DNA from 4 places in the Streptomyces sp. NPDC030165 genome. Region 3 is predicted to be linked to each of the others. Evidence: riboswitches for the same ligand, from Rfam matches in the RefSeq annotation. Region 3 holds a riboswitch; each other region holds the start of a gene.

Region 1 (7,151 bases), on a different contig from region 3:
AGGCTGTCGGCGAGGGCCTGGCCGGTCTCCCAGGCCAGCTTGCTCGGCACGGCCTTGGGGTCGACGGAGTAGAAGTTGCGGCCGGTCGGCAGGACGTTGACCAGGCCGCGCAGCGGCGATCCGGACGGGCCCGCCGGGACGAAGCCACCGGCCAGGGCGTGCACGGCGTGGTCGATCTCGTCGGTGGTGGCGGCCAGGCGCGGTACGACCTCGCGGGCCGCGAAGGCGAGGATCGCCGCGACCGGCTCGCGCTGGTCCTCCGGCAGCTCCGCGGTGACCCGCTCGACGGCGGCCAGATCCCAGTCCGCGTCGTCCATGGCCTGCACCAGGCCGCGGGCGCGCTCCTCGACCGCGTCGGCGGTGGTACGGGTCGCGGCCGACTCGTCCAGGCCCAGCGCCTCGCGCAGGCCCGGCAGCGAGGACGTGCCGCCCCAGATCTGGCGGGCGCGCAGGATGGCGAGTACGAGGTTGACGCGGGCCTCACCGGCGGGCGCGCCGCCGAGGACGTGCAGCCCGTCGCGGATCTGCGCGTCCTTGACCTCGCACAGCCAGCCGTCGACGTGCAGCAGGAAGTCGTCGAAGCCCTCGTCGTCCGGGCGCTCCTCCAGGCCGAGGTCGTGGTGGAGCTTGGCGGCCTGGATCAGCGTCCAGATCTGGGCGCGGATGGCGGGCAGCTTGGCCGGGTCCATGGCGGAGATCGCCGCGTACTCGTCGAGCAGCTGCTCCAGGCGCGCGATGTCGCCGTACGACTCGGCGCGGGCCATCGGCGGCACGAGGTGGTCGACGAGCGTGGCGTGCACCCGGCGCTTGGCCTGGGTGCCCTCGCCCGGGTCGTTGACCAGGAAGGGGTAGATCAGCGGCAGGTCGCCGAGGGCCGCGTCCGGGCCGCAGGCGGCGGACAGGCCGGCGTTCTTGCCGGGCAGCCACTCCAGGTTGCCGTGCTTGCCGAGGTGGACCATGGCGTCGGCGCCGAAACCGCCGTCCTCCTGGGAGGCGGCGATCCAGCGGTAGGCGGCCAGGTAGTGGTGCGACGGCGGCAGATCGGGGTCGTGGTAGATCGCGATCGGGTTCTCGCCGAAGCCACGCGGCGGCTGGATGAGGATGAGCAGGTTGCCGCGGCGCAGCGCCGCCAGCACGATGTCGCCGTCCGGATTCCGGCTCCGGTCGACGAACATCTCGCCGGGCGGCGGTCCCCAGTGCTCCTCGACCTGCTCGCGCAGCTCCTGCGGAAGCGTGCCGTACCAGCGCTTGTAATCGGCGGCGGGGATGCGGACGGGGTTGCGGGCCAGCTGCTCCTCGGTGAGCCACTCCTGGTCGTGGCCGCCGGCCTCGATCAGCGCGTAGATCAGCTCGTCGCCGACGCCGGACTCCAGGCCCGGTACGGCCTCGTCACCGAAGTCGTACCCCTCCTCCTGGAGACGGCGCAGCAGCGCCACCGCACTCGCCGGGGTGTCCAGGCCCACCGCGTTGCCGATACGCGAGTGCTTGGTCGGGTACGCGGACAGCACCAGCGCCAGGCGCTTGTCGGCGGGCGCGATGTGGCGCAGCCGGGCGTGGCGTACGGCGATGCCGGCGACCCGGGCGGCGCGCTCGGGGTCGGCGACGTACACCGGCAGGCCGTCCTCGTCGGTCTCCTTGAAGGAGAACGGGACGGTGATCAGCCGGCCGTCGAACTCCGGCACCGCGATCTGGCTGGCGGCGTCCAGCGGGGACAGGCCCTCGTCGTTCTCCTCCCAGGCGCTGCGCGGCCCGGTCAGGCACAGGGCCTGGAGGATCGGCACGTCCAGCGCGGCCAGCGCGCCCGCGTCCCAGGACTCGTCGTCACCGCCGGCCGACGCCTCGGCGGGCTTGGTACCGCCCGCCGCCAGCACGGTCGTCACGATCGCGTCGGCGGCCCGCAGCTCTTCGATCAGCTCCGGCTCGGGCGCCCGCAGCGAGGCCACGAACAGCGGCATCGGGCGCCCGCCGGCCTCCTCGATCCGCTCGCACAGCGACTCGATGAAGCCGGTGTTGCCGCTCATGTGATGGGCGCGGTAGTAGAGCACGGCGACCAGCGGGCCGGTCGCGGCGCCCGTGTCGTCCGTACGGGCCACGACCTCCGCACCGGTACGCGCCTCCGCCGCCAGGTGCTTCGAGCGCTCCAGGTGGCCCCAGGAGGGCGCGGCGGCCGGCGGCTCGAAGCCGTGGCCGGTCAGCAGCACGGTGTCGGACAGGAAGCGGGCGAGCTGGTCCAGGTTGGCCGGGCCGCCGTGCGCCAGGTAGGCGTGAGCCTCGGCCGCGATGCCGATGGGGACGGTGGACGCCTCCATGAGCTGCGCGTCCGGCGCCTGTTCGCCGGTGAGCACCACGACGGGGCGGGGCTGGCCGGCGGCGAGGAGCTGGTCCAGGCCCTCCTGCCAGGCGCGCAGACCGCCGAGGAGCCGGACGACGACCAGGTCGGCGCCGTCCAGGAGCGCGGGCAGCTCCGCGAGGTCGAGCCGGGCGGGGTTGGCGAGCCGGTACGGCACGGGACCGGCGGCCGCGCGGGCGCTGAGCAGGTCGGTGTCGGACGTCGACAGCAGCAGGATCATTGCGGCGTCTGGCCTTCCTCGGGGTCCGCGCCCCGGGCGGTGTTCACGGACGGCGGGAGTTCCTGACTCGCCCGGCGGTGGCCGGGCTCACAGTGGCGGGACCGCGCCGGATTTCCACCGGGCTTCCTCCCTTGGCGCCGTCGCTGGCGTCCGATGGGCCAGCTGACCCACCGACCTGCATAGTAAGGGCTCCGCCCGAACGGCGGGCGGCGGACCGTCCAGCCATCGTCGGTATGCTCGCCGCCATGCCGCCCACCCCCGCGATACCCCCGCACCGGGACGAATCCCTCGTACGGGACAGCGGTGCCGCCTGCGTACGGGACCGCGGCGACGCCTGCCCCGGAGCGCTGCGGCTGCACTCCGCCGTCGACGGCGCCCTGGCCCGACTCCGGCTCCCCGCAGGTCTGCTGACGCCCCCTCAGTGCGAGATGCTGGCCGACGCCGCGGACCGCCTCGGCGACGGCCACCTCTCCCTCACCTCCCGCGGCAACGTGGAGCTGCGCGGCCTCGCCGAAGACAGCGCCGCCCCCCTCGCCGACCTGCTGCGCGCCGCCGGCCTGCTCCCCTCCGACCGCCACGAACGCGTACGCAACATCGTCGCCTCCCCGCTCGCCGGACTCGACGGACAGGGCGCGGACGGCGGCGCCGCCGTCCAGGAATGGGCCCGTGAACTGGACCTTCTCCTGTGCGCCAGCGACACGGCCCCCGCCCTGTCCGGCCGCTTCCTCTTCGCACTGGACGACGGCCGCGGCGACATGGCCGCGCTCGGCGGCGATGTGACGTTGATCGCAGAAGCCGGCGGCACGGCGCTGCTGCGCGTCGGCGACGACACCGAGGCACTGCGGCTCCCCGGCCCCGACGCGCCCCGCGCGGCCCTCGCCGCCGCGGAGGCGTTCCTCACCGTCGCCCAGGAGGCGGGCAACGGCTCCTGGCGCGTACGGGAACTCCCGCCCGGGTACGACGCCGCGGCCGTACGCGGCCTCCTCCGTACGCGCCTCCAGGAGCCGGACGCGCAGCCGTACCCGACGGCCCCGGTGCCCTCGGCAACAGCACCCGCCCCACCCCGCCCTGGAGTGACCGCCTCCCCCGACGGCACCCGCGCCCTCTCCCTCCTCGCGCCCCTCGGCCGCCTCACCACCGCGCAGCTCCGGCAACTGGCCGCCGGTGTCCCCACCGGCTCCGCCGAACTGCGTATGACACCCTGGCGCGGCGTGGTCGTCCCCGGCCTGTCTCCCGAGACGGCCGGAGCCCGGCTGCGCGAACTGGCCACGGCCGGTCTGGTCACCGACCCCGCCTCCCCCTGGTACGGACTCGGCGCCTGCACCGGCCGCCCCGGCTGCGCCAAGTCCCTGTCCGACGTACGGGCGGACGCCGTGGCCACCCTGCGCGAGGGCGGCACCGGGCTGCCGGTCCACTGGTCGGGCTGCGCCCGCCGCTGCGGCCACCCGCACGGCGCATGGGTCGATGTCGTGGCCACCGGCGACGGCTACGACGTATCCGTACGGGGCACCCGGGACGAGGCCGCCACCGCGACCACCATCCCCCTGACCGACACCGACCGCCTCGCCGACGCCGTCGCGTCGGCCCGCGCGGCCGACCGCACAACGACATGACCGAGGGCAACGAAGCACAGTGAGCGAGTTCGACTACGAGAAGGACGGCGCGGAGATCTACCGCCAGTCCTTCGCCACCATCCGCGCCGAGGCGGACCTCGCGGACCTGCCCGACGACGTCAGCAGGGTCGCGGTCCGGATGATCCACGCCTGCGGCATGACCGACCTCGTACGCGACCTGGCGTACTCCCCCGAGGTCGTCGCCCGCGCGAGCGAGGCCCTGCGCGGCGGCGCCCCCATCCTCTGCGACGCGAACATGGTCGCCAGCGGCGTCACCCGCAAGCGGCTGCCCGCCGGCAACGACGTGATCTGCACCCTCGCCGACCCGTCCGTACCGGACCTGGCCAAGCGCATGGGCACCACCCGCAGCGCCGCCGCCCTCGAACTGTGGCGCGACCGCCTGGACGGCGCGGTGGTCGCCGTCGGCAACGCCCCCACCGCCCTCTTCCGCCTCCTGGAGATGATCGAGGAGGGCGCGCCCCGCCCGGCCGCCGTCATCGGCATCCCGGTCGGCTTCATCGGCGCGGCCGAGTCCAAGGACGCACTGGCCCAGCACCCCTCCGGCCTGGAACACCTGGTGGTACGCGGACGCCGCGGCGGCAGCGCCATGGCCGCGGCCGCGATCAACGCGATAGCGAGCGTGGAAGAGTGACCGAGCAGCACACCACCGGCCGCACAGCCGAGCAGTCCTCCCCTGGCACCCGCGGCCGCCTGTACGGCGTCGGCCTCGGCCCCGGCGACCCGAACCTGATGACCCTGCGCGCCGTCGAGGTCATCGCGTCCGCCGACGTCATCGCGTACCACAGCGCCCGCCACGGCCGCTCGATCGCCCGCTCCATCGCCGAGCGCCACATCCGCCCGGACCACCACGAAGAACCCCTGATCTACCCGGTCACCACGGAGTCCACGGACCACCCCGACGGCTACCGGGGCGCCCTCAACGACTTCTACACCGAAGCCGCCGCCCGCCTCGCCGCGCACCTCGACGCGGGCCGCACCGTCGCCGTGCTCGCCGAGGGCGACCCGCTCTTCTACGGCTCGTACCAGCACATGCACCAGCGCCTGGCCGACCGGTACGAGACCGAGGTCATTCCCGGCGTCACCTCTGTCAGCGCGGCAGCGGCCCGCCTCGGCAAGCCGCTCTGCGAGGCGGACGAAGTCCTCACCATCCTCCCCGGCACCCTGCCCACCGAGGAACTGACCGCCCGCCTGGCCGCCACCGACGCCGCCGTCGTCATGAAGCTCGGCCGCACCTTCCCCTCCGTACACCAGGCCCTCACCGACTCCGGCCGCCTCCCCGAGGCCGACTACGTCGAACGCGCCACCATGCCCGGCGAACGCACGGCGCCCCTGTCGGAGGTGGACCCGTCCACCGTCCCCTACTTCTCCGTCGCCGTCGTCCCCAGCCGTATCGCCACCCCGCCCCCCGCTCCGGTCACCGGCTCGGTCGTGGTCGTCGGCACCGGCCCGGCCGGCCCCCTCTGGCTCACCCCCGAATCGCGCGGCGCCCTCGCCTCCGCCACCGACCTCGTCGGCTACACCACCTACCTGGACCGCGTGCCGGTACGCCCCGGCCAGGCCCGCCACGCCTCCGACAACAAGGTCGAGTCCGAACGCGCCGAACTCGCCCTCGACCTGGCCCGCCGCGGCCGCCGGGTCGCGGTCGTCTCCGGCGGCGACCCCGGCATCTTCGCCATGGCCACCGCCGTCCTCGAAGTCGCCGCCCAGCCCCCGTACGCATCCGTCCCCGTACAGGTCCTCCCCGGCGTCACCGCCGCCAACGCGGCAGCGGCCCGCGCCGGCGCGCCCCTCGGCCACGACTACGCGGTCATCTCCCTCTCCGACCGCCTCAAGCCCTGGGAAGTCATCGCCGACCGCCTCCACGCCGCCGCCTCCGCCGACCTGGCGATGGCCCTCTACAACCCCGGCTCCCGCACCCGCACCTGGCAGGTCGCCAAGGCCCGCGAACTCCTCCTGGAACACCGCTCCCCGGACACCCCGGTCGTCCTGGCCCGCGACGTCGGCGGCCCGACAGAGTCCGTACGCGTCGTCCCCCTCGCCGACCTGGACCCCGAGGAAGTCGACATGCGCACGATCCTGCTGATCGGCTCGTCGCAGACGGAGTCGGTACGCCGCACCGGCGACGACCGGGACACGGTGTGGACGCCACGGCGGTATCCGGAGAAGTGACGGTGTGACGGGTGGGCCGGGATGGTGATCGCGGCCCACCCCGCCGGGTCAGGCGCGGCTGGCCTCCTTCAGCCCGTCTATGAAGGTGCTCCACGCCTCGCGGGTGAATATCAGGGTCGGTCCGCCCGTGTCCTTGCTGTCGCGTACGCGCAGCGTTCCGGTGACCGCGCCGGCCACTTCTACACAGTTTCCGTCCCCGCCGTTGCTGTGACTGCTCTTCCGCCATGCTCCGATGCCTGAGTTCATGCCGTACTGCCCTCCAACAACCGCTTGATGTACGCGACCGAATCACACGGTGCCAGTGCCAGGTCCCACAACTGTTCGTAGGACAGGCGGTACTGCGCCACCTCCGCCGCGTCCTCGATCAGTTCCCCCGACTTGTTGCCTTCAAGGTAGGCAACAGCACTTCCGTCCGCCATCCACAGCAATGACAGCGAGCCCCCGAGCAGGTCATGCACTCCGGCGGCAAGGGGAAGCACTTGCAGGACGATGTTCGCCACGTGCTCCCTCCGTTACGTCCCCGTCCCCTGGCTGCTCCAGGGACGCGACGGCGGCAGCATCACCGCGACCGTCAGTGGCTGGATGCTCGCCGCCGCCATGGTCCGTCTCGTACTGGACGAGGATGGAGTGGCCCGGGGGCGGTTCCTCGCGTGCGGGGACGAGATCTCGTACATGCTCGCCCGTCCCCACGAACGCCCGCCCCGGCCCACCTTCCACCGGCGTCCGGGCGCGGAACGCGCCGCCCGCGTACCGCCCGACCTGCTTCAGCACCCGGTCG
Region 2 (7,151 bases), on a different contig from region 3:
CCGAGAACGTGGACCTGGCGAAGGACACCATCGCCTACTGCCGCATCGGCGAGCGCTCGGCGCTCACCTGGTTCGTGCTGCACGAGCTGCTCGGCCAGTCCAACGTCAAGAACTACGACGGCTCCTGGACCGAGTACGGCTCGCTGGTCGGCGTGCCGATCGAGCTCGGCGCCGCGAAGTAAGCGCACCGCCGCGGCACCGCCGCAGTACCGCCCCCCGTACCCCTCAACCCACCAAGGAAGTACCCATATGTGTGGAGCACAGGCCGGCGGCCCGGACGCTTCGACGATCAAGCCGGGCGAGACCACGATCCAGGGCAGCGTGACCCGCGACGGCCAGCCCGTCACCGGTTACGTGCGCCTGCTGGACAGCACCGGCGAGTTCACCGCCGAGGTCCCCACCTCGGCGACCGGGCAGTTCCGCTTCTACGCGGCCGAGGGCACCTGGACGCTGCGCGCCCTGGTCCCGGGCGCGACCGCGGACCGGACCGTCGTCGCGCAGCACGGTGGTCTCGCGGAGGTCGCCATCGCCGTCTGACGGCGGCACCGATACGTACACCCGTACGGCCGACGGGCCGCACCCCAGGGGTTTGGACGCCATGGCTGGGGGTGCGGCCCGCCGCGCTTCCCAGCCACCCCGGCCGGATCTACGGTGGAACCATGTCCGCGCATCAGCGTCCGCCCGCGCAGCGCCGGCACCGCCGGTACTTCGTCCTGATGGGTGTGTGCATCGCCCTGTTCGTCCTGGCGTGGGGCGTGGTACGGCTGTGGTCCATACCGGCGGCCGTGGCGATGTGCGTGGTCGCCATGGTCATCCCGCCGTTCGCGGCGGTCGTCGGCAACCGGCGGGAGCCGGGTGAGCGCTGGTGGGACGAGTCGGGCGACCCCGAGTCGGACCGGTGGTGGCGCGAGCTCGACGACCACGGTCCCGGGCACGGCTCCGGCTCCGGGCGCCGCTGAGCCGCACCCGCCGCCCGCGGTGCCGCCCGCGCCCGTACCGTCAGTAGACCAGCGCCTGCACCCCGTCCGGCATGACCTCACTCACGAAGACTTGCGCACCGGCGATCCGGACGCCCTCGATGAGGTCCTTCTCCCCGATGTCCCGGCGGGCCGCGCACTGCGTGCACACGGTGATGGTGCCGCCGCCCGCCGTGATCGAGTCGATCAGGTCCGGCAGCGGCGCCGCGTGCGGCAGCTCGAACTCCGCCGCGCGCCCCGGCAGCGCGAACCACGCCGACTCCCCGGTCAGCCACAGGGAGACATGCACCCCACTGGCCACGGCCACCGCCGCCACCGTGAACGCCTGCGAGCACCGCTCGGGGGCGTCCGCCCCCGCCGTCACCTTGATCACCAGCTTCTTCGCCATACGGCCACTTTAAGGCTCCCGCCAACGCGACCTTCCGGCCCGGCAGTTGGCCAGTCGTCCGACCGGCACACGATCACCTCGGGGGCCGCGTGCGACCGGACCGTCCTGGCCGGCCACCTCGCGCGGCGTCACGCACCCGGCTCGTACGCCGCGCGGGCCGCACCCGCCCGCTGATGATCGCCCTGGGCGCCGCGCTCGGCGTCGTCGGCACCTGGCCGACCACGCCCCGCGCCGCGCCACCTCACCTCCCACGGCTGGACCGTGCCGGACGGCACCCGGGCCCGGGTCCACCCGGCGGGACCGACCTCACAGCGCCGCCACCGGCCGCGCCGACTAGACTCGCTTCCGGTCCGTAACACCTCACTCCGTCCGAGGAGCGCGCTCGTGCTTGAGGCAGTCTTCACCACCCTGCTCGTCCTGGTCGCCGTCGGCGTCGTCGCCTTCGCCGGGCTGACCTGGAAGAAGCTGTACCAGGGCCAGCGCTGACCGAGACCCCAGATCCTTTCCCCGATACAGATCGCCTGAGCTGATGATCGAGATCCCGTCCGACCTGAACCCGGCCCTCGTGCCCCTCGCTTTCCTGCTGGGCAACTGGGAGGGCGCCGGCGTCGCCGACTTCCCCGGTGCCGAGAAGTGCAACTTCGGCCAGGAGGTCACCTTCACGCACGACGGCCGTGACTTCCTCGAATACACCTCGCACAGCTGGGTGCTCGACGGCGAGGGCAAGAAGGTCGCGCCGCTGGAGACCGAGTCCGGCTACTGGCGCATCGACAAGGACCGCAAGGTCGAGATCGTGATGATCCGCGACGGCGGCGTCGCGGAGGTCTGGTACGGCGAGCTGGCCGACCAGAAGCCGCAGATCGACCTGGCCACCGACGCCGTGGCGCGTACCGCCGCCTCCGGCCCGTACACCGGCGGCAAGCGCCTGTACGGTTATGTCAACAGCGACCTGATGTGGGTCGGCGAGAAGGCCACCCCCGAGGTGCCGCTGCGCCCGTACATGTCGGCGCACCTGAAGAAGGTCGTCGACCCGAGCGAGTGGGCCAAGGACATCAAGGACCTGCCGGACGACGGCATCGCCTTCTTCAAGTAGACCGCCTTCGAACAGGCAGCACACAGTCGCAGAGCGCCCCGCGGGGGAAGTCCGGTGAGAGTCCGGCGCTGACCCGCAACGGTGTGCGGAACGTCCGTTCCGCCAGCCCGATCACCCGCGGGAGCGCCCGTTCCTGACAACTCGCCGTGGACTGCGAGGGGACACCGCCGCCGGCCTCGCGCCACGCGCCGTCACCCCTGACCGTACGGACGCGGCCCGAGCCGAAGGCGTACGTCCCTTGGCCGCCCCAGCCCGTACCGCCGGCCCCGCCGCCTCCGAGAGCCATGCCTGCGCCCGGCCCCGTACCGGCTCGCCGGTGCCCACCGTGCCGCTGGCCGCCGGGCTGGCCCTCGTGCTGCTCGCCTCACTGGTGTGCGGCGTAGGCCTCGGCGCCTCCGGCGTCGGCTGGGGCGACGTGCTGCGCTACCTCGGCTCCGGGCTGAGCGGCGGCACGATCGCCTCCGACGAGGTCTCCGCGTACACCATCGTGTGGGAGCTGCGCTTCCCGCGCGCGCTCCTGGCCGCCGTCGTCGGCGCCGGGCTGTCCGCCATCGGTGTGGCCGTCCAGGCACTGGTACGCAACGCCCTCGCCGATCCGTTCGTGCTCGGCATCTCCTCCGGCGCCGCGGTCGGCGCCAACGCCGTCCTGCTCTTCGGGGCGCTGGCCGCGCTGGGCGTCTGGGCGCTGTCCGCCGCGGCGTTCTGCTCGGCGCTGCTGGCCATGGCGCTGGTGTACGCGGCGGCCCGCAGCGCGCACGGCCTGACCCCGCTGCGCCTGGTCCTGACCGGCTCCGCGATGTACTACGGCTTCTCCGCCCTCTCCACCCTGATGGTCTTCGCCGCCGACCGGGGCGAGGCGGCGCGCTCCGCCATGATGTGGCTGCTCGGCAGCCTCAGCGGCGCGGGCTGGGGCTCACTGCCCGTCGCCGCGGCGGCGGTGGCCGGGGCGCTGGTGTACCTGATGCTCTCCGCGGGCCGCCTCAACGCGCTCGCGATGGGGGACGAGTCGGCCGCCGCGCTCGGCGTGGACCCCGGGCGGCTGCGCCGGGAGCTGTTCGCGGTCACGGCGGCCGTCACCGGCGCGGTGGTCGCGGTCAGCGGCGCGATCGGCTTCGTCGGGCTGATGGTGCCGCACGTGACCCGGATGCTGGTGGGTGCCGGGCACCGCCGGGTGCTGGTGGTGGCCCCGCTGCTGGGCGCGGTGCTGATGGTGTGGGTGGACATCCTGTCCCGGGTGCTGCTGGCGCCCGTCGAGCTGCCGGTCGGAGTGATCACCGCGGTGCTCGGCGTGCCGGCCTTCGTCCTGCTGATGCGGCGCCGCGGCTACACGTTCGGAGGCGGGGCCTGATGCGGGGACACGGCGGTAGGTACGTACGCAGGCGGGGCCTGACGCGGAACCACGGCGGCACGTACGGAGGCGGCATCTGATGCGGATCGACATCGACGCGGTGTCCGTGGACGTGGCCGGTGCCCGGCTCGTGCACGACATCACCCTGCACGCGGGCAGCGGCCGGGTCGTCGGGCTGGTCGGGCCCAACGGCAGCGGCAAGTCCACCCTGCTGCGCTGTGCCTACCGCGCGCTGCGCCCGGCCGCCGGGACGGTCCGGCTGGACGGCGCGGACCTGCACGCCATGGGCGTACGCGAAGGGGCCCGCCACCTGGCCGCGCTGCCCCAGGAGTCGGCGACCGAGTTCGGCTTCACGGCCGCGGAGGTCGTCGCGATGGGGCGGCTGCCGCACCAGCGCGGTTCGGGGCGGCCGAGCGCGGCGGACCTGCGGGTGTGCGAGGCGGCGCTGGTACGGACCGGCGCGGACCACCTGGCCGGGCGCGCGTTCCTGAGCCTGTCCGGCGGCGAGAAGCAGCGTGTGCTGATCGCCCGCGCGCTGGCCCAGGAACCGCGGGTGCTGGTGCTGGACGAGCCGACGAACCACCTCGACATCGCGCAGCAGCTGGAACTGCTGGCGCTGGTGCGGGACAGCGGACTGACGGTGCTGACCGCGCTGCACGACCTGAACCTGGCCGCCCTGCACTGTGACGAGCTGTACGTCATCTCCGGAGGGCGCATCGTCGCCTCCGGCGCGCCGCACGACGTGCTGGGCCCGGAGCTGCTGGCCGAGGTGTTCGGGGTGCGCGCGCACCGCGTGGCGCACCCCGAGACCGGTGCCGTACAGCTCCTGTTCGACCGCCTGCCCGGCCGTACCGCCCCCTCGACCACCCCGTAAGGACCCTCCATGCGCACCCGCCACCGCTCCGCCGCCCTGCTCACCGCCCTCACGCTCGCCGCGCTCACCGGCTGCGGTGCGCACGTCGCCGAGGACGGGAAGGACGGTGCCGCCAAAGCGTCCGGGGCGGGCGGGTCCGGGCACTACCCGGTCACGGTCGAGAACTGCGGGACGAGGACCACGTACGACAAGGCGCCGCGGCGCGTGGTCACCAACGACGTCGGGATCGCCGACATCATGTTCGCGCTCGGCCTGGAGGACCACATGGCCGGGTACGTCATGCCGGAGTACCGGGGCAAGGTCGACGCCGTCGCCTGGAAGGACGCGTACGGCAAGGTGCCCTGGCTCTCCAAGAAGGCGATCACCAAGGAGATCGCCCTGGACGCCAGGGCCGACCTGGTCTTCGCGGGCTGGAACTACGGCTTCGGCGAGGACAGCGACGTCACCCCCGCCTCCCTGAAGAAGCTCGGCATCGGCAGCTACGTCCTGACCGAGTCGTGCCGCAACGGGACCGACGGCGGCCAGGGCAGCGCCCGCGGGGTGATGCCGCCGCTGGACGCGCTCTACACCGATCTGAAGACCCTCGGGAAGATCTTCGACGTCGAGGAGCGGGCGGACGCGCTGATCGCGAAGTACCGCAAGCAGGTCGCCGACGCCCAGGCCAAGGCCCCCAAGGGCGGCGAACGGCCCACCGTCTTCCTCTACGACGGCGGCCAGGACAAGCCGATGACCTCCGGCCGTTTCGCCGGGCCGCACGACATCATCACCAAGGCCGGCGGCGACCACGTCATGAAGGACCTGAAGGACTCCTGGACCACGGTCGGGTGGGAGTCGGTGGTCGAACGCGACCCTGACGTGATCGTCATCAACGATTACGGCACGCCGACCGCCGAACAGAAGAAGTCGTTCCTGAAGTCGTACGCGCCACTGAAGAACGTCTCGGCGGTCAAGAACGATCGCATCTACGTCATGGACTACGCCGACCTGGTGGAGAGCCCGCGCAATCCGGCGGCCGTCACCGCGCTCTCCGGCTACCTGCGGAAAATAGGCGGCCGCTGAACACCCTCCTACACTGGCGGTGTGGTGAGCAGCGACTGGCAGAGCGACCTCCGCAAGCGCGGGTACCGGCTGACCCCGCAGCGACAGCTCGTGCTGGAGGCGGTGGACAAGCTCGAACACGCGACCCCCGACGACATCCTCACCGAGGTGCGCCGTACGGCGGGCGGTGTGAACATCTCCACCGTCTACCGGACGCTGGAGCTGCTGGAGGAGCTGAACCTGGTCAGCCATGCCCACCTCGGGCACGGCGCGCCCACGTACCACCTCGCCGACCGGCACCACCACATCCACCTGGTGTGCCGGGACTGCACGGAAGTGATCGAAGCCGATCAGACGGTGGCCGCACCGTTTACGACGACGCTTCGGGAAACGTTCGGTTTCGACACCGACCTGAAGCACTTCGCGATCTTCGGGCGCTGCGCGGCATGCACCGAGAAGTGCGCCGCGCAGGCTGCGGACGGCGGGCCGGGCACCGAGGGCGGGTCGGGGGCCACACCGTAGCCGGTCGTACGCTTGGGGCATGCCGCGTCAACGTGAAGCCAGTCCGCTGCTGTCGCTGCCCGGTGCCGTCCCGGCCGAGGCCCCCGACGAAGGCGTCGCCGCGCACTACGGCGACCTGTTCCGCGAACAACGCACCCTCGCGGACGGCCGCGGCTTCGTCGACCTCTCGCACCGCGGCGTGGTCACCGTCAGCGGCCCCGAGCGGCTGAGCTGGCTGCACCTGCTGCTGACCCAGCACGTCAGCGACCTCGCGCCCGGCCACGCCACCGAGGCGCTGATCCTCTCCGCCAACGGCCACATCGAGCACGCCCTCTACCTCGTCGACGACGGCGGGACGACCTGGCTGCACACCGAGCCGGGCGACGAGGAGGCGCTGATCGCCTACCTGGAGAGCATGAAGTTCTTCTACCGCGTCGAGGTCGCCGACCGTACGGCCGAGTACGCGGTCGTCCACCTGCCGGCCGGCTCCATCACCGAGACCCCGAAGGACGCGGTCGTCCGGGAGACCGCGCACGGCCGGGACCTGTTCCTGCCGCGGGAAGAGCTGGAGTCCTTCGCCGCGGACAGCGGCCCCGCCGTCGGCACCCTCGCCCTGGAGGCCCTGCGCGTCGAGGCGCACCGGCCGCGCCTGGGCATGGAGACCGACCACCGCACCATCCCGCACGAGCTGGGATGGATCGGCACCGCCGTACACCTCCAGAAGGGCTGCTACCGCGGCCAGGAGACCGTGGCCCGCGTCCACAACCTGGGGAAGCCGCCGCGCCGCCTGGTCTTCCTCCACCTGGACGGCAGCGAGGTGCACCTCCCCCCGCACGGCGCCCCCGTGCGTCTGGCCGCCGACGGCCCCGAAGGCCGCCAGATCGGCTTCATCACCACCTCGGCCCGCCACCACGAGCTGGGCCCCATCGCGC
Region 3 (7,151 bases):
CATCTCGGTCACCAGATCCGCGAAGTCGCACAGTTCCTGCGGCGCGTTGCGGCCGGTGATGACGACGTGCTGGGTGCCCGGGCGGTCGCGCAGGACGGAGACGACCTCGGCGGGGTCCACCCATCCCCAGTGCATCGGGTAGGCGAACTCGTCGAGGACGTACAGCTTGTACGTCTCGGCGGCCAGGTCCCGCTTGACCTGCTCCCAGCCCTCGCGGGCCGCCTCCTCGTTGCTGAACTGGGAGTCGCGCTGGACCCACGACCAGCCCTCGCCCATCTTGTGCCAGGCGACCGTGCCGCCCTCGCCGGTGCCGCCGAGTACCCGCAGCGCGCGCTCCTCACCCACCTTCCACTTCGCCGATTTCACGAACTGGAACACCCCGACCGGCCAGCCCTGGTTCCAGGCCCGCAGCGCGAGCCCGAAGGCGGCGGTGGACTTGCCCTTGCCGGGGCCGGTGTGGACGAGGACCAGCGGGCGGTTGCGGCGCTGGCGTGTGGTGAGTCCGTCGTCGGGGACGACGGACGGCTGTCCCTGAGGCATTACGCGGCCCTTCGAGTGGTGTGGTGGCTGCCTTGTCCGCGGACGTCGCGGACGAGCGCGGAGACGCTGTCCGCGCGCAGTTCGTCGAGGGTGACGGCGGTGCCCTGGAGGTCCCGGGCCAGCTCGCCCGCCAGGCCCAGCCGCACCGGACCCGCCTCGCAGTCCACGACCACCGAGGCGACGCCCTCGGCGCCCAGCAGCCGTGCCGCGCGGGAGGTGCGCACCAGGGGCTCGGGGCCGCCGGTGGACCGGCCGTCGGTGACGACCACCAGCAGCGGCCGGCGTGAGGCGTCCCGCAGCCGTTCCACGCGCAGCACTTCGTGGGCCTTGAGCAGGCCCGCGGAGAGCGGGGTGCGGCCGCCGGTGGGCAGTGTCTCCAGCCGGGCGGCGCCCGCCTCGACCGACGAGGTGGGCGGCAGCGCCAGTTCGGCCGCCGAGCCGCGGAAGGTGATCATGCCGATCTTGTCGCGCCGCTGGTAGGCGTCGAGGAGCAGCGACAGCACCGCGCCCTTGACCGCGCTCATCCGCTTGCGCGCCGCCATCGAACCGGACGCGTCCACGACGAACAGCACGAGGTTGCCCTCGCGGCCCTCGCGCACCGCCTCGCGCAGGTCGTCCCGGCGGACGACCAGCCCCGGGCCGCTTCGCCCGCGCGCGACCTGGTGCGGGGCCGCGGCCTGCACGGTCGCGGCCAGGTGCAGCTTGGTCAGGGTGCCCTGCGGGCGGCGGGCGCCGGTGGTGCGGCCGTGTGCCGTACGGGCCCGCGAACGGCGGCCGTCCGCGCCTTCGCCGAGCCCCGGCACGTCCAGCCGCCGGGTGCGGAACGGTTCGCCCGCGCCGACGGCGGCCTTCTCGCCGCCCTCGCCCGGAGCGTTCTCCTCCGCGTTCTCGGACTGCGCCTTCGGGTCAGCGGGCGCCGGGTCCGCCTCCGGGGCCTGCGACTGCTCGGGAAGCTGCGGCTGGTCGTGCGGTGCCTGGGCGTCTTCTCCCTGCGGGCCGTCCGTGCCGCCGTCGCCGTCCTGCGGGGGATGCCCGCCGCCCGGGCCGTCGGGGCCGTCGTCCGGGCCGCCGTCCGGGTCCGGGTCGGGTTCCGGGTCGTCGTCCTCGTCCGCGGCGAACTCCTCCAGTGTCTGGTCGAGTTTGTCCTCGTCCAGGCCGGGAGCGTCGAAGGGGTTGCGGCGGCGCCGGTGGGGGAGCGCCAGCAGGGCGGCCTGCCGTACGTCCTCCTCGCGGACCTCCGTACGGCCCGCCCAGGCGGCCAGCGCGCTGGCGGTACGCGCCATCACGATGTCCGCGCGCATACCGTCCACCTCGAACGCGGCACACACCGCGGCGATCTGCCGCAGCACCGCGTCCCCGAGGACCACGCCGGGCAGCAGCGCCCGCGCGGCGGCGATCCGCTCCCGCAGCTCGCCCTCCTCGGCGGCCCAGCGCGCTGCGAAGCCCGCAGGGTCCGCGTCGTAGGCCAGGCGGCGCCGTACGACCTCGACCCGCTGGTCCGGCTCGCGGGACGCGGCGACCTCCACCGTCAGCCCGAAGCGGTCCAGCAACTGCGGCCGCAGTTCGCCCTCTTCGGGGTTCATGGTGCCGACGAGAAGGAAGCGCGCGGCGTGCCGTACGGAGACGCCTTCGCGCTCCACGTACGAGGCGCCCATGGCGGCGGCGTCCAGCAGCAGGTCCACGAGGTGGTCGTGGAGGAGGTTGACCTCGTCCACGTACAGGATGCCGCGGTGCGCGTCCGCCAGCAGGCCCGGCTCGAACGCCTTCACGCCCTCCGACAGGGCCCGCTCGATGTCCAGCGCGCCCACGAGCCGGTCCTCGGAGGCGCCGACGGGCAGTTCGACCATGCGGGCCGGGCGCTCCTCGGCGCCGGCCGCCTCGTGCGGGCCGTCCGGGCACGCCGGGTCCGGCGCGGCGGGGTCGCAGGAGAAGCGGCAGCCGGTCACGACCGGGACGTCCGGCATCAGCGCGGTCAGGCCCCGCACGATGGTCGACTTCGCGGTGCCCTTCTCGCCGCGGACGAGCACCCCGCCGATGGCCGGCGAGATGGCGTTGAGCAGCAGGCTCAGCCGCATGTCGGACATGCCGACGACCGCGGTGAACGGGTAAGGGACCGATGCCATTAAGGAGTACCCCCTTCGAGGGACGTGCGGTGTGCGGGCGTGGGGGAGGCCGCGCCGGGCGCGGCCGGGGTGCGGGGCGGCGGCGGTATCGGCGGCGCCCCCGGCGGCACGAACGGCAGCCCCGGCGGCACCCCGTCCTCGATCAGCCGCAGCAGCGCCTCCGTGTCCGCGTGCTCCTCGATCAGATCGCCGAGCCGGTCGAGCTGTTCCTCGCGCAGGGCGGCGAAGCTGGTGTCCGGCGCGGGGACGAACGCGCGGCCCGCGTCGGCGGCCACCCGCCGCAGGAACGCCCGCCGGAAGCCGTCGCTCTCCAGCGAGCCGTGCCAGTGGGTGCCCCAGACCGCCCCGGAGCGGCAGCCCTCCAGGAAGGGCTCCCCGCCGGTGACCTCGGCCACGCCGTGGTGGATCTCGTACCCCTCGACCGGCTCGCCCAGCGCCTCGCCGGACGGCCGGGCCAGGGTCTTGTCCGCCGCGAAGCGTACGCGTACGGGCAGCAGGCCCAGCCCGTCCACCGTCCCGGCCTTCGACTCGACCTCGTCCTCGATGCGTTCGCCGAGCATCTGGAAGCCGCCGCAGATGCCGAGCACCGGGCGGCCTTCCGCGGCCCGCCGCCGTACCGCGTCCGCGATGCCGCGCTCGCGCAGCCACTGGAGCGCGCGGACGGTACCGCGGGTGCCGGGCAGCACGACGAGGTCGGCGTCGGCCAGTTCCTCGGGCCGGTCCACGAACCGCACCACGACGCCCGGTTCGGCGGCGAGCGCGTCCACGTCCGTGAAGTTCGACATCAGCGGTACGGCGGCCACGGCGACCCGCAGCACGTCGGCGCCGTGCGGCGGCGCGACGACGCTCTCGCGGACCGCGCCGCGCAGCGACACACGGAGGCCGTCCTCTTCGTCGATGCCCAGGCCGTGTGCGAACGGCAGCACCCCGAGGGTCGGCCGCCCGCTCAGGTCCTTCAGCATGTCCAGACCCGGCTCCAGCAGTGTCACATCGCCCCGGAACTTGTTGACGAGATAGCCCGCGACCAGCGCCTGGTCCTCCCGGGACAGCAGCGCCGTGGTGCCGAAGAACGAGGCGAACACGCCGCCCCTGTCGATGTCGCCGACCACCACGACCGGGATGCGGGCGGCCCGCGCGATGCCCATGTTCACGATGTCGGTACGCCGCAGGTTGATCTCCGCGGGGCTGCCGGCGCCCTCGCAGATCACCGCGTCGTGCGTACGGCGCAGCTCCTGGAGGCAGTCCGTGACCGTACCGAGCAACTGCTCCTGGCGTCCCGCGTGGTAGCCGCGCGCGCTCAGCTCGCCCACCGGCTTGCCCATCAGCACGACCTGGCTGCTGCGGTCACTGCCCGGCTTCAGCAGCACCGGATTCATCAGCGCGCTCGGTTCGACGCGCGCCGCGGCGGCCTGCATGGCCTGCGCCCGCCCGATCTCCGCGCCCTCGCGCGTCACGAACGAGTTCAGCGACATGTTCTGCGCCTTGAAGGGCGCCACCTTGACGCCCTTGCGCGCCAGCCAGCGGCAGATGCCCGCCGTCACCACGCTCTTGCCCGCGTCGGACGTGGTGCCCGCCACCAGCAGCCCGCCGCCGAGCGGCGTTCGACCCGGTCCGTTCACGTGGCACTCCTCGCCGTCCGTACGTTGCTGCTCATGTGGCTCTCCCGGCAGTTGGGAACCGCTGTACCGCCGCGGCCGTACGGGAGCGCCGTACCGTCCCGGCCGTTCGGGACCCTCGTACCGCACCGGCCGTACGGGACCGCCGTACCGCCCCCACCGCCAGCCGGCCCGCGACCGTGGCCGCCAGCGCCAGCGCGCTCACCCGGCGTGACAGTGCCACGGCCCGCTCGATGTCCGGCACCGCGACGGGCCGCCCGGCGTCGCCGTTGAGCACCGGCCGGTGCTCGACCCGTCCGCCGTACGCCAGCGTGCCGCCCAGCCGTACGCCCAGCGCCCCGGCGAACGCCGCCTCCACCGGGCCCGCGTTGGGGCTCGGATGGGACGGACCGTCCTGCCGCCAGGCGCGCAGCGCGCCCCGCCGGTCCGGCCCGGCCAGCACCGCCAGCGCGGCGGTCAGCCGGGAGCCGGGAAAACCCGCCACGTCGTCGAGCCGGGCCGAAGCCCACCCGAAGCGGCGGTGGCGCGGCGACTTGTGCCCGACCATCGCGTCCAGCGTGTTGACGGCCCGGAAGGCCAGCAGCCCCGGCACACCGGCGGCCGCGCCCCACACCAGGGCGCCGACCACCGCGTCCGAGGTGTTCTCGGCGACGGACTCGACCACCGCGCGCGCCATCTGCTGCCCGTCCAGGGCCTGCGGGTCGCGCCCGCACAGGTGCGGCAGCCGCTCGCGCGCCACGTCCAGGTCGCCCGCCGCGAGCGCACCGCCGACGGCCCGCGCCTCGCGGCCCAGCGAGGTGCCGCCCAGGACCGCCCAGGTGGCGGCGGCGCTCAGCGCGACGGAGGCGGGGAAGGCGGCGGGGGAGCGGCGCACGGCGCGATCCAGCAGCGCGGCACCGGCGGCGGTGCCGCCCACGAGCAGCGCGGTGTGCAGGGCGCCGCGACGGCGGTCGTCGCGCCACAGGCGGCTTTCCACGGCGGCCGCGGCCCGCCCGAAGGCGGCCACGGGGTGACCGCGCCGGGGATCGCCCACGACCAGGTCGCCGAGGAAGCCGAGGGCCGCGCCGCACGCGTAGCCGGCGTGTTCGGCACGCATCGGATCAGACCGCCGTCGCGCCTCGGAGGGGCAGTGTGGGGGTACGTCCAGCAGATCTCGCACTGCGGCCGGGCATGGCGGTAGGTCCTCACTCAGGGTCCGCGCCCTGGTTCGACGGATACGGCGACGAGAGTCTCCTGGCTCCCCGGATCGGCGCTTCCCCCGGCCTTCCAGTCCGTACGGGAACCTGCGTCGCGGGACGCGGACCGTGGCCCTTGGTGGAGGGGCGCTCCCCGGTGACAGTGGCGGGACCGCGCCGGATTCTCACCGGACTTCCTCATCTGTCGCCGATTGGCTCCGGCAGTCCACCACGCTCCGCGAAGCCCGTCAACTCGCGCTTGACCTGCGGCGCGGGCCGGTGGCGGCGGCTGTGTCCAAGGCCACAGGCGCGCGGCACCGGGGAGACGGCGACAGCGTCCGGTGGCCGGGACACGGCGAAGGGGCGCCCGGTGGCCGTGGCGGGGATGCCACGGCCACCGGGCGCCCCGGAGCGCCGTGCCGTGTCTCAGGCGGCGACGATCAGATAGATCCCGTACGCCACGGCCGCCGCGCACAGCGCGAAGCAGACGTACGCCCCGGCCCGCGCCGCCCCGCCGGGCGCGTCGGGCCCGCCGGCGGTCACCGGCGTGCCCTCCTGCCGCGGCTTGCGGGACGTGCCGACGATGCCGAGGGTGAACAGGCCTACGATCCCGACCGTCACGAACAGCGTGACGCCGAAGACCTGGCCGAGGGCTGCCCAGTCGATGCTCATTGCGTTCTCGTTCCTCCGTGGGAGCCTGCGGCCGGGTCAGCCGACGGCCGAGCCGGCCTTGGCGCGGCGCTGGGCGTGCGTCTCGTGCGGGTGGGCGGTCACCGGGTCGGCGATCACCGGGGCGGCGCCGACCGGGTTCGCGAGCGGCGCTCCGGCCACCGCGGGCGCCGGGATCGTGGCGGCGGCCGGCACGGGCTGCCCGGTCGCGACCGGACCCGCGGGCGGCGGGGAGACGGCCTGCAGGGCGGTGGTGACGACACCCGCGGGCTCCGCCGCCGGGCCCTCGTTGACGTTGGTGTGGTCCACCGGCTTGCGCCGGGAGGCCGCCCAGATCACGCCGCAGACGGCGAGCGCCAGGACGGCGACGGTCGCGATGCCCCAGTCGCCCTGGCCGGCCAGGAGCGCGGCGCCCGCCGCGACCAGCCCGGCGGCCGGCAGCGTCAGGCCCCAGGCGGCGGCCATCCGGCCCGCCGTGGACCAGCGCACCACGCCGCCCTTGCGGCCCAGGCCCGAGCCCATCACCGCGCCGGAGCAGACCTGGGTGGTGGAGAGCGCGAAGCCGAGGTGGGAGGAGGCCAGGATGGTGGCCGCGGCGCCGGTCTGGGCGGCGAAGCCCTGCGGCGGCTGGATGTCGGTGATGCCCTTGCCCATCGTGCGGATGATCCGCCAGCCGCCCAGGTACGTGCCGAGCGCGATGGCCAGGCCGGCCGAGGCGATGACCCACAGTGGCGGGTCGGCGTGCGGGGCGACGACGCCGCCGGTGATCAGCGCGAGGGTGATCACACCCATCGTCTTCTGGGCGTCGTTGGTGCCGTGGGCGAGGGAGACCAGCGCGGCCGAGGCGATCTGCCCGGCGCGGTAGCCCTTGGCGGTGTCCTCCTCGGCGCGGTTGCGGGCCAGCCGGTAGGTCAGCCGGGTCGCGGCCGTCGAGGCCAGACCGGCCACGATCGGGGCGGCGACGGCCGGGATGAGGACCTTCATGACCACGGCGCCGCCGTGCACGCCGCTCGCACCGACGGACACCA
Region 4 (7,151 bases), on a different contig from region 3:
CCGGAGGAGTCGCGAGCGGCGGGCGCCCCAGGGGCGGCGCCGGACGAGCGGGAGGAATCATCAGCGACAGTCATGACGGGACTCTGGCACCCGCCCGGCCGACATATCGCCGAAATGACGAAATGACGAAGCCCCGCGGACGGGGGAACCGCGGGGCTTCGTTCGACAAGTGTACATGTGTTCAGGTGTTATGTCCTACTGGGGCCAGGCGCCGCCGGCCCGTCCCCGCCGCCGTCCTCCGGACCGCCCCCCGCCCCCATGGAATAATCACCATGTGACGCTGGAAGACCTCGTCCGGCTCCGCCGGGCCCGTGACCTGATGGACCGCGAGTACGCCAAGCCGCTCGACGTTCCGGCGCTGGCACGGGTCGCGCTCATGTCGGCGGGCCATTTCTCCCGCAGCTTCCGTGCCGCCTTCGGGGAGACGCCGTACGGCTACCTCATGACGCGCCGCATCGAGCGGGCCAAGGCGCTGCTGCGGCGGGGTGACCTGTCGGTGACGGAGGTCTGCTTCGAGGTCGGCTGTACCTCGCTGGGGTCGTTCAGCTCGCGGTTCACCGAGCTGGTGGGCGAGAGCCCGAGCGCGTACCGGGCCCGCCGGCACGACGACGGCGCCGCCATCCCGGCGTGCTACGCCAAGATCTATACGCGACCGGTCAGGAACGGAGAAGCCAGGCCGGCTTCCCGCCCGTAGCGTTGTCCGTATGAACATCAACCTTTCGACATGTTTCATCGCCGTGGACGACCACGACAAGGCGCTCGCCTTCTACCGGGACGTGCTCGGCCTGGAGGTGCGCAACGACGTCGGGTTCGAGGGGATGCGCTGGGTGACCGTCGGCGCGCCGTCGCAGCCCGACGTGAACATCGTCCTCGAACCGCCCCTCGCGGACCCCAACGCCTCGCCCGCCGACCGCGAGGCCATGGCGGAACTGCTGGCCAAGGGCCTGCTGCGGGCGGTGATCTTCTCGACCGACGACTGCGACGGGACCTTCGAGCGCATCCGCGCCGCGGGCGGCGAGGTGCTGCAGGAGCCGGTCGACCAGCCGTACGGCGTCCGCGACTGCGCCTTCCGCGACCCGTCGGGCAACATGCTGCGCTTCACCCAGGCCCGCGGGCAGTGAGCGCGGCGCCTTGCGCGTGAGGACAGACCGGTCCGCTTCCCCCGTACGCACACGGGGGAAGCGGACGGCGCGTGCGTGCGGGACGGTTCCTGTGGCCGGATAGCTTCTCGGCAACGCCCGCCTCACCAGCCACACTTGTACGGCACGCACGACGCGTCGGCGACACCTGTCCGAAGGGCCACGAATGCACCCGGAAACCACAGGCCGCGGCAGTACGCCGCCGGCGCCGGTGCGGGAAAGGCGTACCGTCGGCCGTGTTCCGCTGCGTGCCGACCTCAAAGCGGCCCTGCCCGACGCCGGCGCGGCGGTGGTGGTCACCGTCGCCGTGTTCGTCTTCCTGTACCTGCGGATGCGGTCCGGCGCGTCCGCGACGGTCGCGGTCATGCCCTTCATGGACGATCCCAGCACCTACTGGATGTACCTGCTCAGCCAGGCGTTCGGCTGGTCCGGGCTGCTGTGGTCGTGGGGAACGGTCATGATCGGGCTGCTGCTGTCCGGGCCCCGGCCCGGCCGGCTGCCGGTCGCCCGGTCCGTGCTGGAGCGCTGGCACCGCACGACGAGCCTGACGACGATGGCGCTGATGTTCGCGCACGCGCTGATGTTCGCGGCCGAACTGGTGCGGGACGCGGGCGGGCCGGCGTGGGCGACGCGCCTGTGGTCGGCGTTCGCCGACACGTTCGTACCGGGCTGGTACGACTCCGGGACCGGCAAGCTGGCCATCCCCATCGGCCAGGGTGCCCTGTACCTTGCCGTCCCGCTGGGTCTGCTCTTCTACGTGCGACACCGCATCGGCGCGTCAGCCTGGCGCCGCCTGCACCGCTTCGTGATCGTCGTGTACGTGCTGAGCGTCTGGCACACACTGCTGTACGGCACCAACGTCTGGTACGACGAGTGGCCGCGTACCGTCCTGTGGCTGCTGCAACTGCCCATCGCCGTGCTGCTCCTGCTCCGGCTGCTGCGTCCCGCACGGCGGGCCGAGCGCCTGGGGGCGCCCGGACGGCAGGCGCAGGTCTCGCCGCTGCGCTGGACGGCCCGGGCAGCGGGCCGCGCCGCTGCCGCCGCCGTGATCGTCGGGCTGCTGGCCGTGGTCTTCTCCGGTCACGACGGCGGCCGGCCCCGGCCGGACCAGCCGCCCGTGACCGCCCCGGCCACTCAGGAATCCCCGGCCACTCAGAGACCCCCAGCCACTCAAGTACCCCCGGCCAGTCAGGTACCGGAGTGATCCGGTACCGCGACGCCCGGCCGGTCGCGTTCCCCTGGTAGGAACGACACCTGCGGCGCACCCGTACGCGGGTTGACGGCGACCTCGGCCGCCACGCCGTACACCTCGGCCAGCAGTTCCTCGGTCAGCACCTCGGCGGGCGCACCCGACGCCGTCACCTCGCCCTCGCACAGGACGTACAGGCGGTCGCAGTAGTACGCGGCGAGGTTCAGGTCGTGCAGGGCCACCAGGGCCGTGGCGGGCAGCCGGCGCAGGATCCCGAGCACCGTCAACTGGTGCCGTACGTCCAGGTGGTTGGTCGGCTCGTCGAGGACCAGCAGGGAAGGCCGCTGCGCCAGGGCGCGGGCGATCAGCACCCGCTGGCGCTCGCCGCCGGAGAGGCGGTCGAAGGACCGTTCCGCCAGTGCGGCGGCGTCCACCGCCTCCAGGGCCCACGTCACCAGCGCGGCATCCTCGGCGCTGTCGCCGTCGAGCAGCCGCTTGTGCGGTGTGCGGCCCATCGCGACGACCTCGCGTACGGTCAGGTCGAAGTCGGCGGCCGTCTCCTGCACCACGGCCGCCACCGTACGGGCCAGCCGCCGCACCGGCAGCGACCAGGCGTCCGTACCGTCCACGCGGACGTGTCCCGCGCCGGGACGCAGCACACGGTAGACGGCGCGCAGCAGGCTGGACTTGCCGCTGCCGTTGGGCCCGACCAGGCCGACCACCTCACCGGGCCGGGCGGTCAGGGAGACGTCGCGCACCAGACGGTGCGCTCCGGCGGTGAGCGTGACGCCGTCGACGGTCAGTTCGGTCGCGCTCATGCCACTCCTCGGTGCGTGGTGCGGCGCGCGTCCCGGCGCATCAGCCACAGGAAGAACGGCCCGCCGCACAGCGCCGTCAGCACGCCCACGGGAATCTCCATGGGCGCCGCGACCGTACGCGCCGCGACGTCGGCCCAGATCAGGAACACCGCGCCGGCCAGCGCGGCCGCGGGCAGCACCCGGCGGTGGTCACCGCCCACGAACAGGCGCACGACGTGTGGCAGCATCAGGCCGACGAAGCCGATCGGCCCGGCCGCGGCCACCAGGACGCCGGTCACGAGGGAGAGCAGGACGAACATCCGGGCCCGGAACCGGGCCACGTCCAGCCCCATCGTCGTGGCGGACTCCTCGCCCGCCAGCAGCAGATTCAGCAACCGGGCCTGGACCAGGAGTACGGCGATGCCCAGCAGCAGCGCCGCTCCCGGCAGCCAGAGCGTGCCCCACTGCACGCCGCCGAGGCCCCCGAGCGTCCACGCCAGCACCGCCCGGGCCTCGTTGCCCCGGTCGGAGGTCAGCAGCAGGACATCCATGACCGCCGTCAGTACCGCCGCCATCGCCACGCCCGACAGCACCAGCCGTACCGAGGTGATGCGTCCGCCGGTGCGGGCCGTCGTGTAGACGAGCAGCAGGGTCAGCAGCGCGCCGGCGAACGCGGCGGCCGGCAGCGACACCGGACCGAACACGCTCACCCCGAAGACGATCACCATGACGGCGCCCAGGGACGCGCCCGAGGAGACCCCCAGCAGATACGGTTCCGCCAGCGGATTGCGGACCAGGGCCTGCATGGCCGTACCGATCACCGCGAGCCCCGCGCCCGTCACCGCGCCGAGGACCACCCGGGGCGCCCGTACGTCCAGCACGATGGTCTCGCGCGCCCGGGACCACCCCGGCTCCGGGTGGTCCGCGCCGAGCGCGTGCGTCACGATCCCCCACACCTCGCCGGGCGGCACGTGCACCGACCCGATCGCCATGCCCGCCGTGGCGGAGACCAGCAGCAGCACGGCGAGGACGAGGAGGATGACGGCGAAGGACCGGTGGCGCGGCTTCGCCTGCTGCCGGTGATCACGCACAGCCGCCGCTTCGATGGAGGCCGTCACCGGAACCGCTCGGGGTGCAGCGCGCGGGCCAGCTCCTGGACCGCGTACGGAGGCCGTACTCCGACGAGGGTCGCGGTCAGCGGCAGGACGACGAACCGCTTGTTCCGCACCGCGGGCACGTCGGCGAGTGCGGGCTGCGACAGCAGGAACTTCTTCTTCTGCTCGACGCTGCCGGCCCCCGCGTAGTCGTAGATCGCGATGACCTCGGGCTTCCGGTCGACGACCTGCTCCCAGGAGGCGTCACCGAAGACCTTGTCCAGGTCGGCGAACACGTTCCGGCCGCCCGCCAGCTGGATGATCTCGGTGCCGAGGCTCTTGCCGCCGGCGGTGAACGCCGCCTTGTCGCCGCTGTCGTAGACGAAGACCGGTACGGCCCGGGCGCCCTTGACCGCCTTGGTGGTCCGGTCGACCCGTGCCTTGAGGCCGGCGGCCAGCCGGTCGGCCCGTTCCCGCACGCCGAAGAGGGAACCGATGGTGCGCACCTCGTCGTAGGTGTCCTGCATGGACACCTGCTTCTTCCCGCAGTACTCGCGGTTGAGATAGGTGTCGATGCCGGCGTCGGCGAAAGCCTTGCGCGAGCGGCCCTCGTTCTCGGCGAACGCGCTGGCGTAACCGCCGTAGACCAGGTCCGGACCGGCTTCCAGGACGGTCTCGAAGGACGGTTCCTTCTTCGCCAGTTGCGGCAGGGCGGCATAGTCCTTGCGCAGTTCCGGCAGGACGGCCGAGTCGGGGAACGCGGTGCCGATCATGCGGTCCTTGAGCCCCAGCGCCAGCATCAGCTCGGCGGGGTGCTGGTGGATGGTGACCACACGGGAGGGCGGCTTCCGGTAAGTGGTGCGGATGCCGCAGTTGTCGATGGTGACCGGGAAACCTTTCGCCGCGGAGGCCGCGGGCTTCGCGCCGTCCGCGGTGTCCCGCGCCGTACCGCCGCAGCCGGTGAGCAGCACGGCGGACAGGGCCAGGGCCACGGGCGGTGCCGCGGCGCGCAGGAACCGGCGCCGCCGGGCGTGAGAGGGAGGAAGAAGGGGACGGGGCGTACCGTCGTACACGTAGAGCCTCCTGCGGAGTCCGCGCTCCTCGGAACGGGCCCGCGACAGGCCAGTGTCCTGACTCCCGGATCGACGTTCCCCCGGCCTTCCCGCGCCGCGCGCAGTGGCCTGACGAAGGGGTGCACTCCCCGGTCACAGTGGCGGGACCGTGCCGGAATCGCACCGGCTTCCTGTTTCCCGTCGCGGTGATGACCAGGTGATATTACGGTCGGCCGAGCCGGGGGCAAAGGGCGCGCGGACGCGTCCGCGCGCCGTCTCGTGCGGAAGTCGCGCCCCTTCTACCGCGACAGCAGGAAGTGCACCTGGCGGGGCCTGACCTCCAGGTCGCTCAGGCCGTCAGGTGTCGCACCCATCTCGCGGGCGACCTCGGATGCCGCCCGGAAGGCCTCCTCGGACTCGAACGCGCCGGTGGTGACGACGGCCTCGCCGTCCGGGGTGACCCAGACCCCGACGGACTCGAAGCCCGGCTGCTGCCGCGCCGCCTCGGCGACTTGGCGGCACTGGCCGACGAACTCCTCGACGTGCTCGGGGGCCGGGTAGTGGAAGGCGACGAAACCGAACGACATGATGTGTCCCCTCTCGGCTTGCCAGATGCCGTATCGGCTGAGGCTAGGCCTGCCGTACGGCTCCGGGCAGTCGGCCGCGAGGGTGAGGTGGGCCACACGGTGGCCGCGCCGCGACCACCGACGGGCCGGTCACGTCCCCCGCACCGCCCGGAGCACCAGCCGTTCGGCGTCCTGGTCGTACGGGCGGCCGTCGAAGCCGCCGAAGAGCTCGATCTCCTCGAAGCCGGCCTCCTCGGCCATCCGCCGCAATTCAACGGCGCTGTAGACGAACCAGACCAGGCTCGTACGCGTCACCCGGTCGCCCCGCACGAGCACCCAGTCGCTGCGCAGCCGCGCCCAGTCGTCCAGCACCGTGTCGGTCTGCACCAGCAGGTCGTCGCCGCGCTGGACGACCTTGGGCGGGGTGACCTTGCGGGCCAGCAGTTCCTTGCCGGCCATGTCCAGGAGCAGCGTGCCGCCGGGTGCCAGGCAGGTGCGCATGGTGCGCAGCACACGGGCGTTGTCGGCCGGGTCCTCGAAGTAGCCGAAGGACGTGAACATGTTGAGGACGGCGTCGAACGCTCCGGGTTCGGTGAACTCCCGCATGTCGGCCTGCACGTACCGGGCCCGGGCCGTGACGCCGGCGTCGGCGGACCGCTTCCGGGCGCGGTCCAGCATGGCCGGGCTGCGGTCGACGCCCGTCACGGCGAAACCCCGGCGGGCGAGCGGAACGGTGAACACCCCCGGACCGCAGCACAGGTCCAGCACCCGGGCCCCGGACGGGAAGGACAGCAGGGCAGAGGTGTCGAGCAGGTCCTCGGCCTGGGAGTGGCGCTGGTCGGAGAAGAGGAAGTCGTAGAACTCGGTCCAGAAGTCATCGTCCTGGAATCCGCTCGTGTGCGTCATCGGGTACCGGTGTTCCTTCCGTGTGGCCGTCGGGGGGCGGGGGAGCGGGGCTCCGTTCGTCGGTGAGGTCGTCGGGGGCCGGGGGAGCGGTGCGCTGTCCGCGCCGCAGAGTGAGCAGCAGCGGGGGCAGCAGGACGCACTGGGCCGCGGCGAGGAGCCAGAACCAGCCCGCGTGCCCGGCGCGTTCGCCGAAGCCGTACAGCTGCCCGCCCAGAACACCGCTGGCACAGGCACCCAGCCCCGCGGCGAGCCGCTGCTGCCCGAAGACCACCGCATCCGAGCGCGGACTGCGGCGCAGCGCCTCCAGATCGTTCTTGAGGAAGAGCACGATGTCGCCGAGCGTGAGGAGGACACCGCCCGCCAGCAGGGCGGTCCGCGTACCAGCCGCCAGGACCGCCAGCCCGGCGG

The links. Region 3 has a riboswitch for cobalamin ahead of ACZ4Z1_RS20120 (cobalamin biosynthesis protein). Riboswitches for the same ligand answer to the same signal wherever they lie in the genome.
Positions count from the first base shown of each region.
Region 1: another riboswitch for cobalamin. It lies ahead of cobN (cobaltochelatase subunit CobN); the one in region 3 lies ahead of ACZ4Z1_RS20120 (cobalamin biosynthesis protein).
Region 2: another riboswitch for cobalamin. It lies ahead of ACZ4Z1_RS26350 (FecCD family ABC transporter permease); the one in region 3 lies ahead of ACZ4Z1_RS20120 (cobalamin biosynthesis protein).
Region 4: another riboswitch for cobalamin. It lies ahead of ACZ4Z1_RS32845 (ABC transporter substrate-binding protein); the one in region 3 lies ahead of ACZ4Z1_RS20120 (cobalamin biosynthesis protein).

Region 1 is NZ_JBVIBD010000007.1:196,472-203,622, forward strand. It holds gene cobN (cobaltochelatase subunit CobN) at 1-2,570, opposite strand, end outside; cobalamin riboswitch at 2,609-2,756, opposite strand; gene cobG (precorrin-3B synthase) at 2,804-4,183, shown strand; gene ACZ4Z1_RS15880 (precorrin-8X methylmutase) at 4,203-4,835, shown strand; gene ACZ4Z1_RS15885 (precorrin-2 C(20)-methyltransferase) at 4,832-6,373, shown strand; gene ACZ4Z1_RS15890 (DUF397 domain-containing protein) at 6,422-6,619, opposite strand; gene ACZ4Z1_RS15895 (Scr1 family TA system antitoxin-like transcriptional regulator) at 6,616-6,873, opposite strand; gene ACZ4Z1_RS15900 (hypothetical protein) at 6,863-7,151, shown strand, end outside.
Region 2 is NZ_JBVIBD010000015.1:41,676-48,826, reverse strand. It holds gene ACZ4Z1_RS26375 (sulfurtransferase) at 1-182, shown strand, start outside; gene ACZ4Z1_RS26370 (DUF1416 domain-containing protein) at 250-537, shown strand; gene ACZ4Z1_RS26365 (DUF3099 domain-containing protein) at 660-959, shown strand; gene ACZ4Z1_RS26360 (DsrE family protein) at 1,000-1,365, opposite strand; gene ACZ4Z1_RS26355 (heme-binding beta-barrel domain-containing protein) at 1,895-2,458, shown strand; cobalamin riboswitch at 2,465-2,594, shown strand; gene ACZ4Z1_RS26350 (FecCD family ABC transporter permease) at 2,775-3,806, shown strand; gene ACZ4Z1_RS26345 (ABC transporter ATP-binding protein) at 3,886-4,680, shown strand; gene ACZ4Z1_RS26340 (ABC transporter substrate-binding protein) at 4,690-5,739, shown strand; gene ACZ4Z1_RS26335 (Fur family transcriptional regulator) at 5,761-6,240, shown strand; gene ygfZ (CAF17-like 4Fe-4S cluster assembly/insertion protein YgfZ) at 6,260-7,151, shown strand, end outside.
Region 3 is NZ_JBVIBD010000010.1:61,125-68,275, reverse strand. It holds gene cobO (cob(I)yrinic acid a,c-diamide adenosyltransferase) at 1-540, opposite strand, end outside; gene ACZ4Z1_RS20130 (putative cobaltochelatase) at 540-2,663, opposite strand; gene ACZ4Z1_RS20125 (cobyric acid synthase) at 2,663-4,282, opposite strand; gene ACZ4Z1_RS20120 (cobalamin biosynthesis protein) at 4,314-5,375, opposite strand; cobalamin riboswitch at 5,507-5,653, opposite strand; gene ACZ4Z1_RS20115 (hypothetical protein) at 5,881-6,126, opposite strand; gene ACZ4Z1_RS20110 (inorganic phosphate transporter) at 6,163-7,151, opposite strand, start outside.
Region 4 is NZ_JBVIBD010000022.1:45,030-52,180, forward strand. It holds gene ACZ4Z1_RS32815 (S9 family peptidase) at 1-74, opposite strand, end outside; gene ACZ4Z1_RS32820 (helix-turn-helix transcriptional regulator) at 275-694, shown strand; gene ACZ4Z1_RS32825 (VOC family protein) at 705-1,121, shown strand; gene ACZ4Z1_RS32830 (ferric reductase-like transmembrane domain-containing protein) at 1,306-2,343, shown strand; gene ACZ4Z1_RS32835 (ABC transporter ATP-binding protein) at 2,328-3,146, opposite strand; gene ACZ4Z1_RS32840 (FecCD family ABC transporter permease) at 3,143-4,216, opposite strand; gene ACZ4Z1_RS32845 (ABC transporter substrate-binding protein) at 4,240-5,292, opposite strand; cobalamin riboswitch at 5,323-5,499, opposite strand; gene ACZ4Z1_RS32850 (putative quinol monooxygenase) at 5,571-5,858, opposite strand; gene ACZ4Z1_RS32855 (SAM-dependent methyltransferase) at 5,988-6,743, opposite strand; gene ACZ4Z1_RS32860 (MFS transporter) at 6,712-7,151, opposite strand, start outside.